Regions from separate parts of the Mycetocola zhujimingii genome, predicted to be linked through region 1. Evidence: predicted binding sites of a transcription regulator. Region 1 holds the regulator's gene; the other holds the start of a gene.
What was found. Region 1 encodes LexA, which represses DNA repair genes until DNA is damaged. Its sites were predicted from a motif close to TCGAACANNTGTTCGA; they were not measured.
Positions count from the first base shown of each region.

Region 2: C3E77_RS12365 (Rv2578c family radical SAM protein) is a predicted target of LexA. The motif match lies at 2,241-2,256, and genes of this name have one in related genera.

Region 1 is NZ_CP026949.1:1,079,749-1,084,166, reverse strand. It holds gene hisB (imidazoleglycerol-phosphate dehydratase HisB) at 1-378, opposite strand, end outside; gene C3E77_RS05040 (histidinol-phosphate transaminase) at 375-1,457, opposite strand; gene C3E77_RS05035 (LysM peptidoglycan-binding domain-containing protein) at 1,498-1,944, opposite strand; gene lexA (transcriptional repressor LexA) at 2,224-2,982, shown strand; gene hflX (GTPase HflX) at 3,084-4,418, opposite strand, start outside.
Region 2 is NZ_CP026949.1:2,586,510-2,590,927, forward strand. It holds gene C3E77_RS12355 (ABC transporter ATP-binding protein) at 1-1,302, shown strand, start outside; gene C3E77_RS12360 (energy-coupling factor transporter transmembrane component T family protein) at 1,299-2,108, shown strand; gene C3E77_RS12365 (Rv2578c family radical SAM protein) at 2,266-3,363, shown strand; gene C3E77_RS12370 (DEAD/DEAH box helicase) at 3,470-4,418, opposite strand, start outside.

The DNA.
Region 1 (4,418 bases):
GGCGGGCTCGCCGGAGTGCACGAGGTACGGCCGACCCGAAATGTCGACGACGGCCTGCACGAGCGCCTCGTCGAGGGGAACGAGAGCGTCTCCAAAGCGCGAGATGCCCTCCTTGGTGCCGAGTGCCTGCTTGATCGCCTGTCCGAGTGCGATGCCGATGTCTTCCACCGTGTGGTGCACATCGATCTCGATATCGCCCGTGGCCCGAACCGTGAGGTCGACCAGGGCGTGCTTGGCGAACGCGGTCAGGAGGTGGTCATAGAAAGGCACAGTGGTGTGGATGTCGCTGACACCGGTTCCATCGAGATTGATGGTGAGATCGATGGTGGATTCGCTCGTCTCACGCTGGATCCGGGCGATGCGCTGCGGCTGGCTCATGAGTTCGAGCTTACCGCCGCGATGGCATCGAGAAACGCTGTCGTCTCTGCCTCGGTACCGGCCGAAACCCGCATCTGGTTGGGGAGGCCGATATCCCGGATGAGCACGCCTCGCTCGAGCAGCGCATCGAACAGGGCCGCCGGGTCGTCGACGCCACCGAACAGCACGAAGTTGCTGTGGCTCCGGTACGGGCGGAAGCCCAGGTCGGCGAGGCCTGTGCTGATGCGGTCGCGCTGGTGCTTGATGTCATCGACCATGGCGAGCATCTCGCCGCTGTGGGCAAGCGCGGCTATCGCCGCGGCCTGGGTAAGTGCAGAGAGGTGGTACGGGAGACGCACCAGCCGAAGCGCGTCAGTGACGGCCGGGGCTGCAGCGAGGTAGCCCACCCGGGCGCCTGCGAACGCGAAGGCTTTGCTCATGGTTCGTGACACGAGCAACCGGTCGCGGCCTTCGAGAAGGGACAGCGCGCTGGGGGTTCCTTCCGGGGCGAACTCGAAGTACGCCTCGTCCACGACGACGATGCCATCGGTCGCGTCATACACGGCCTCGATGGTGTCGAGCCCAAGTGGGGTTCCCGTGGGGTTGTTCGGCGAACAGAGAATCACGACGTCGGGGTTTTCGCGGCGAACGGCGGCGCTGGCGGTCTCTGGTGAGATTTCATAGTCGGCGTCTCGCTCGGCGGAAATCCACCGGGTTCCGGTGCCTGCGGCCAGCAGCGGGTACATGGAGTAAGTCGGGCTGAACCCGAGGACCGAGCGGCCAGGTCCACCGAAGGCCTGGAGGACCTGCTGCAGAACCTCGTTCGAACCGTTCGCGGCCCAGATGTGATCGGCACTGAGTCCGTGCCCGAGATACCCGGCGAGACTGATCCGTAGTTCGGTGAACTCACGGTCGGGGTATCGATTCACCCCGAGAACAGCGCGGGCGAGGGCGGTCACGATGTCGCGGGCCACGTCTTCGGGAATCGGATGCGTGTTCTCGTTGACGTTCAGGGCGACGGGCACGACCTTCTGGGGTGCGCCGTACGGGGACTTGCCACGAAGATCATCGCGGATGGGCAGGGCATCGAGAGAACTCACCCCGGAAGTTTACCCGCCGCGCCTTGCGCTCCGGTGTGCGTTACGGAGTTGTGTATCGCTCGGGAATGGCGATGTTCTGCCCGGGAACGACAGTCGATGTTTCGAGCTGGTTGAGGGCCATGACATCGGCGATCACGTCGCGCGGGTCGGCTTCAGGAGCCAGCGTGCCCGCGAGCGACCACAGGGAGTCACCGTGTTCGACAGTGACGTACTCGAACGACGCTGAGCTGGGAGTCGACGACGCTGTTGCGGCGCCGGCGTTGAGTCCGAGCCAGGCCGCGAGAGCGATGAGCGGGGCGGCGGCGAGCGAGGTCAGGACGACGCGACCACGCCGGGTGAGTCGGATGCGCCCGGTGGGGCGTGCAATCGTCGCTGACACGTCGCCCACGATGGCCTGTGCGCCCGGGTTCGATGGGCGCGGCGCCTCGGGCCGCCGTGCGGTTGGACGTGAGAGAGAGTGAATGGGGGTGATGACTGCGGTGCTCATGGTGCGCCTCCGGTTCGTGCTGTGAACTGTTGTGTGGCGATTCGAAGAATTCGTATCCGGCCCTCGGCCGGGAGGGCCGAATACGAACCTGTATTCCGAATCTATATTCGATTGTTCGAACATTCAAGTCCTTCTTCGGACTTTTTTGCGAAATTTGCCCGACACACTCGAACAAATCTTTGCTGCGGCCCCTTGGGACGGATAGAGTTTCGATTGATGGTTGAGACTCAACCAGTGACCACTGACATTGGCCGGGGCTGCCCGCCAGACGGGAGTGACATGACGCTCGACAACGCGAATATCACGGCTGAGAACGGGCCGGATGCCGCTGTTTCATCTGCTGCTCCATCGCCACGGAAGGCCAAGCGGGTGCCGGCAGAGAAGCCGACCACGCGCCGCCGCAAGAGCCTGAGCGAGAAGCAGCTGGCAATCCTCGACGTGATTCAGCGCTCAGTGCAGAGCCGCGGTTACCCGCCGAGCATGCGCGAAATCGGTGACGCGGTCGGGCTGGCATCGCTCTCCAGCGTTACGCACCAGCTCAACCAGCTTGAGCTGAGCGGCTACCTGCGCAGGGACCCCAATCGGCCCCGTGCGCTCGAGATCCTGATCGACCTGCCCTCCCCCTCAAACGTTGCCGACTTCGAAAGCTCGACACCGGTCGGCGACGCGGCAATGGTGCCCCTCGTCGGACGCATCGCAGCCGGAGTGCCGATCACGGCTGACCAGCAGGTTGAAGAAGTGTTCCCCCTCCCCCGTCAGCTCGTGGGCAAGGGAGAGCTGTTCATGCTCAAGGTCTCGGGTGAGTCGATGATCGACGCGGCGATCTGCGACGGCGACTGGGTCGTCGTCCGCCAGCAGCCGACCGCTGAGAACGGCGATATCGTCGCCGCCATGCTCGATGGTGAAGCCACGGTCAAGGTGTTCCGTCAGCGCGATGGCCACACCTGGCTGCTCCCCCGCAACACGAACTTCGAACCGATCCTCGGCGACGAAGCCGACGTGCTCGGCAAGATCGTCGCGGTGCTCCGCGCGGTGTAGCTACCCAAGGTGTGGCGCCTGACGCCCGCTTAACGAACGGATGCCCCGGGTACAGACCCGGGGCATCCGTTCGTTAAGCGACCAAACGCGTGAAGACGCCGCTATTCGGCGATCGCGAACTCGGCCACCTGTGCGGCGAGTTCCTCCGACGCGAGTGCGCGCACCTCGGTGCCGTCTTCCTCGTAGTCCAGCTTCTCGACCTTTCCGCGGCGGTGGAGCATCGAAATGATGTCTCCCCTGTCGTACGGGACGAGAAGGTGAAGCGGAACCGTCGGGCTCGGCAGCAGTTCGGCGATGCGGGCGAGGATCTCATCGATTCCCTCGCCGGTCCGCGCCGATGCGAAGATTCCCTTGGGTTCCAGTCCGCGGAGCACGAGCCGGTCGTCCTCGCTGACGAGGTCACTCTTGTTGAAGACCACGATCTCCGGAATGTCGCGGGCACCGACATCACCGATGACGTCGCGCACCGTGCTGATCTGGGATGCAGGGTCAGGGTGCGAGGCGTCGACGACGTGCACGATGACATCCGACTCGGCGACCTCTTCGAGCGTCGACCGGAAGGCCTCAACCAGCTGGTGCGGCAGGTTGCGGACAAACCCAACCGTGTCAGAGAGCGTGTAGAGCCGGCCGTCTTCGGTCTGGGTCTTTCGAACCGTTGCGTCGAGAGTGGCAAAAAGGGAGTTCTCGACGAGAACCCCCGCCTTAGTGATGCGGTTGAGCAGGCTCGACTTGCCGGCGTTGGTGTAGCCGGCGATCGCAACGGACGGCACTTCGAAGCGGTTGCGGTTCGCGCGCTTGGCCTCGCGGGCCGGCCCGAAGCCCTTGATCTGCTTGCGCAGCTTCGCCATCCGGGTGTGGATGCGGCGTCGGTCGAGTTCGATCTTGGTTTCACCCGGGCCACGTGAACCCATACCTGCGCCGGCGCCACCCACCTGGCCACCGGCCTGGCGGGACATCGAGTCGCCCCAACCGCGGAGTCGCGGCAGCAGGTACTCAAGCTGGGCGAGCTCGACCTGGGCCTTGCCCTCGCGGCTCTTGGCGTGCTGGCTGAAGATGTCGAGGATGACCGCGGTGCGGTCGATGACCTTGACCTTCACGACATCCTCGAGCGCACGCCGCTGGCTTGGCGCGAGTTCGGTATCGGCGATCACGGTGTCTGCGCCGAGCGCTGCAACGATGCCGCGCAGTTCCTCGGCCTTTCCCTTGCCGAGGTAGGTGCTGGGGTCGGGATTCGGGCGGCGCTGCAGCATGCCGTCGAGGACGACGGCGCCAGCGGTTTCAGCGAGGGCGGCGAGCTCGCGGATCGAGTTCTCCGCGTCCTCCTGCGCGCCCTGCGGGTACACGCCGATGAGGACGACGTTCTCGATGCGCAGCTGTCGGTACTCGACCTCGGTGACGTCCTCGAGCTCTGTCGACAGGTTGGCGACGCGGCGGAG
Region 2 (4,418 bases), 1.5 Mb from region 1:
GACAACCCCGACCTGTTGTCGGGCGGTGGCAAGCAGCGACTCGCCATTGCCTGCGCCCTCGCCATGGACACCGGGGTGCTCGTGCTCGACGAGCCGACCGCCAACCTCGACCCGACCGGTATCAGCGATGTCTACGCGGTCCTTCGCGATATCGCGGCGGCGGGGACGCACGCGGTTGTCCTGATCGAGCACAACCTCGACGCGGCCATCGACCTCGTCGACCGGGTCATCGTCCTCGACGGCACCGGGAAAATCGCCTTCCAGGGCGACCCGAGAACAGTGCTCGCCGGGGCCGCGGAGCAGGTCGCGGCGCTCGGAGTCTGGCTGCCCGTCGCCACCCTCGCCGCGCTGCGGTTGAGGAGCGCCGGAGTGGTACTCGATCCGCTCCCCCTCACCCCGGACGAACTGACGACCGCGCTCAATGGCATCCGTTCTCTTCCCCCGCTCGCGGAACGCAGGCCCGAGCCGACCGTCGTCCCGAGCGATGCGGCCGTGAGCGTTCGGGGTCTGACCGTGACCCGCGGCCGCACCCCGATCATCCGTGACGTGTCACTCGAGATCGGCCGGGGCGATTTCGTCACGGTGATCGGTGCCAACGGAGCGGGCAAGACCACGCTCGTTCAGGCTCTTGCCGGTGTCGTTCCGCCGCCGAAGGGCCGGGTTCGCGTCGGCGATCTTGACCCTGCGACGAGTGACGCGCGGATGCTGGCGGACCACGTCGGTTTCGTCTTCCAGAACCCCGAGCACCAGTTCATCGAGAACACGGTGTTCGACGAACTCGCACACGGGCTGCGGGTGCGCGGGCGCTCTGACGACGGGCCGAGCGTGGATGAGATCGAGGCGCGCGTCACAGCGATGCTCGAGCGCTTCGGCCTGGCGAAGCACCGCGACATGCATCCGTTCCTTCTCTCCGGTGGACAGAAGCGCCGGCTTTCGGTGGGGACAGCACTCATCACCGGCGCCCCGGTGCTCGTCCTCGACGAGCCGACGTTCGGCCAGGATCGCCAGCGAGCGAACGAACTGCTCACCCTGCTTCGGGACCTGCACCGCTCGGGAACAACGGTGATCACCGTGACCCACGACCTCCAGCTCGTCGCCGAATACGCGAGCCACGTTGCTGTGATGCATGACGGACAACTCCTGGCGTTCGGTGCCGCCGGGGATATTCTCGGCGACGGCGAACTTCTCTCAAGGGCCGGGCTCATTCTGCCCCCACTTGCGCGGGCGATGCGGGGCGTGACGCGGCATCCGTCGTGGATGTCGCTGACCCGCGTCGCTGACCTGCCGGGGAGCCCCACGTGACGGCGGCGCTCGACCCGTACTCCGTGCGACGCGGAGTGACGGCCCGACATTTCCTGCACAGGCTCAACCCGCTCGCGAAGATCGCCGGGCCGCTGCCGTTCATGCTCTACCTCCTGTTCGTGCGCGACATTGCGACTCCGCTTGTGTTCATCCTGCTTGCGCTTCTGCTCATCACCGTCGGGGCGAAACTCAGTGCCAGGCTCGTGGTTGCGCTCTGGCTCGGCCTGCCCGCTGTCGTTGCCGTGCTGTCGGTGAGCTTCGGGCTGTGGACGGATGCCGCGCGCGTCGACGACACGCTGCTCCTGTTCCAGCTCGGCGAGTACCGGTTCTATCTCGGGGCCTGGCTGATCGGACTGGCCACGGCACTCCGTCTCGGGGCGCTGCTCTCGCTCGCGCTGATCGCGGGCCTCACGATGACGGGGCCCGACCTGGTTCGGGCGCTGGTGCAGCACCTGCGCGTGCCCTATCGCATCGGGTATACGGCACTCGCCGCCTATCGGTTCGTGCCCCGGTTCCGGCTGGAACTCGAGCAGATTCGCCGGGCGCACCGCGTTCGGGGCGTGTCAGGCGGCAGGGGCCCGCTCGCCGGCATCCGTCGCGGTCTCGGCTACATCGTGCCGCTGCTCGTCGGGGCGATTCGGCACGCTGAGCGAGTCGCACTCGCGATGGACGCACGGGCGTTCGGCGCGCATGAGTCGCGCACGGAGCGGTATCTCGTCCCGTTCCGCGCCCGCGATTGGGTGTTCGTCGTGCTGTTCTGGGCGGTTGGCGCGGCGCTCATCGTGGCGGCGGCGGCCCTGCTCTAGCGGGCCTGTTCACCGAGCGCGGCACTTCCATGCCCTGCGCTGCAGAAGCTTCTGCAGCGCAGGGCTGGATCTACAGCGGTCGCGGGCTAGAACGCGCTCGCGCACGTCCGCTTCCTCAATAGCCCGGTTTTCTCGAATCCATGTTCTAATGGAGTGCATGAGGTGGGACGGTCAGCAGCTCGGCACCGAGGAGCCCTCGGCGCTTCCGGGCCTCGCGAAGCTCAACAACCTCGTGCGCAGCGTCCAGACGCCGGAGTTCGCCGGGGTGACCTTTCACGAGGTGCTCGCGAAGTCGGCGCTCAACAAGATCCCGCGGCAGTCGCAGATGCCGTTCGGCTGGACCATCAATCCTTACCGTGGCTGCAGTCATGCGTGCGTTTATTGCTTCGCCCGCCCCACCCACAGCTACCTCGACTTCAACGCCGGCGACGACTTCGACAACCAGGTCGTCGTGAAGATCAACGTCGCCGACGTGCTCTCGAAAGAGGTCGCGAAGCCGAACTGGGGCAAGTACCCGGTCGCACTCGGGACAAATACCGACCCGTACCAGCGCGCAGAGGGCAAGTACGCGCTCATGCCCGGCATCATCACGGCGCTGGCGAACTCCGGCACACCGCTGTCGATCCTCACCAAGGGCACGCTGCTCCGCCGCGACCTCCCGCTGCTTGCGGATGTCGCCCAGACCGTTCCCGTTGACCTCGCGATGTCGATTGCGATCTATGACGACGAACTGCAGAAGTCGATCGAGCCGGGCACGCCGTCGGCGAAGGCCCGCCTCGCCACGGTGACCGCCGTGCGCAACGCCGGGCTCGACTGCAGCGTCTTCCTGATGCCGATCCTGCCGTACCTCACCGACACAAAGGCGCACCTCGACGAGGCGCTGCGACAGGTGAAGGCGGCGGGAGGAACCAGCGTGCTCTTCACCTCGCTCTACCTCAAACCGGGAGTGAAACCGTGGTTCATGCACTGGCTCCAGCGGCAGCATCCTGAACTCGTCCCGAAGTACACAGCCCTCTACGCCCGCGGCCAGTACGCGCCGAAGGAGTATCGCACCTGGCTGGCCGCACGCATTTCGCCGCTGATCCGTGCCCACGGGCTCGAACGCGGGCGCGAAGATCCGGCGACGGGCGGCATCCGTTCGAAAGCGCTCGGGATGCTGCGCAACGACGCGGGCGAGCGGCCAGCGTTCTCGAGTGATGACGGCTCGACCGGTGCGCGCATCCTGCCGTCGACCGAGCAGCCGATGCTGTTCTAGAGAGGCCCGAAAAGGCTGCCGGGTACACGAAAACACCCGCCCCGGTCGAGAACACACGTGTGAACGGGTGGTCTCGACCGGAACGGGTGTTCTGGCGGCTCAGCTGTTAGGCGGTGAGCTTCGCATTGGTCATGCGACCGGCGAGTTCCTCGATGATCTCGTCACCGGGGCGAGCCTGAACGTAATCAGCCTCGATCTCGGCGCGACCGAGCAGGTCGGTCATGCGACGCTGGCGCGCCTTCGGGATGATCGTGACGACGGTACCGACCTTGCCCGCGCGGCCCGTACGGCCCGAACGGTGGAGGTACGTCTTGTACTCGTCGGGCGCGTCAGCCTGGATGACGAGGGTGATGTCGTCGACGTGGATGCCACGAGCGGCGACGTCGGTCGCAACGAGCACGTTCACTCGCCCTGAGGTGAGCTGCGCGAGGTTGCGTGTGCGACGGGCCTGGTTGAGGTCACCGTGGAGCGATACGGCACGGATGCCTGCATCCTCCAGCTGGTCAGCGAGGCGCTCGGCGTACGCACGGGTGCGCGAGAAGATGAGTGTCTTCTCGTTGCGGTTCGCGAGTTCCTCGATGATGCGGTCCTTGTCGCGGTGCTCGACCACGAGAACGCGGTGGTCGATCGTCGCTGAGGCCTGGTCTTCGCCGGCAACCTCGTGCACGGCGGGGGACGGCAGGAATTCCTTGACGAGCGAAGCAACACCCTTGTCGAGGGTTGCCGAGAAGAGCAGCTTCTGGCCACCGTTTGCCGTGCGGCGCAGGATGCGCTGCACAGGCTCGAGGAAGCCGAGGTCGCACATGTGGTCGGCCTCGTCGAGGACCGTGATGGTCACTTCGGAGAGGTCGAGACGGCCCTGCTCGATGAGGTCTTCGATCCGGCCGGGGGTGCCGACGATGATGTCGACTCCGCGCTGGAGAGCGCCAACCTGGCGACCCTGCGGCACTCCGCCGTAGATCTGCGTGGTGAAGAGGCCGACGCTGCGGGCGATCGGCTGCACTGTGCGGTCGATCTGCAGCGCGAGTTCACGGGTCGGTGCGAGGATCAGCGCG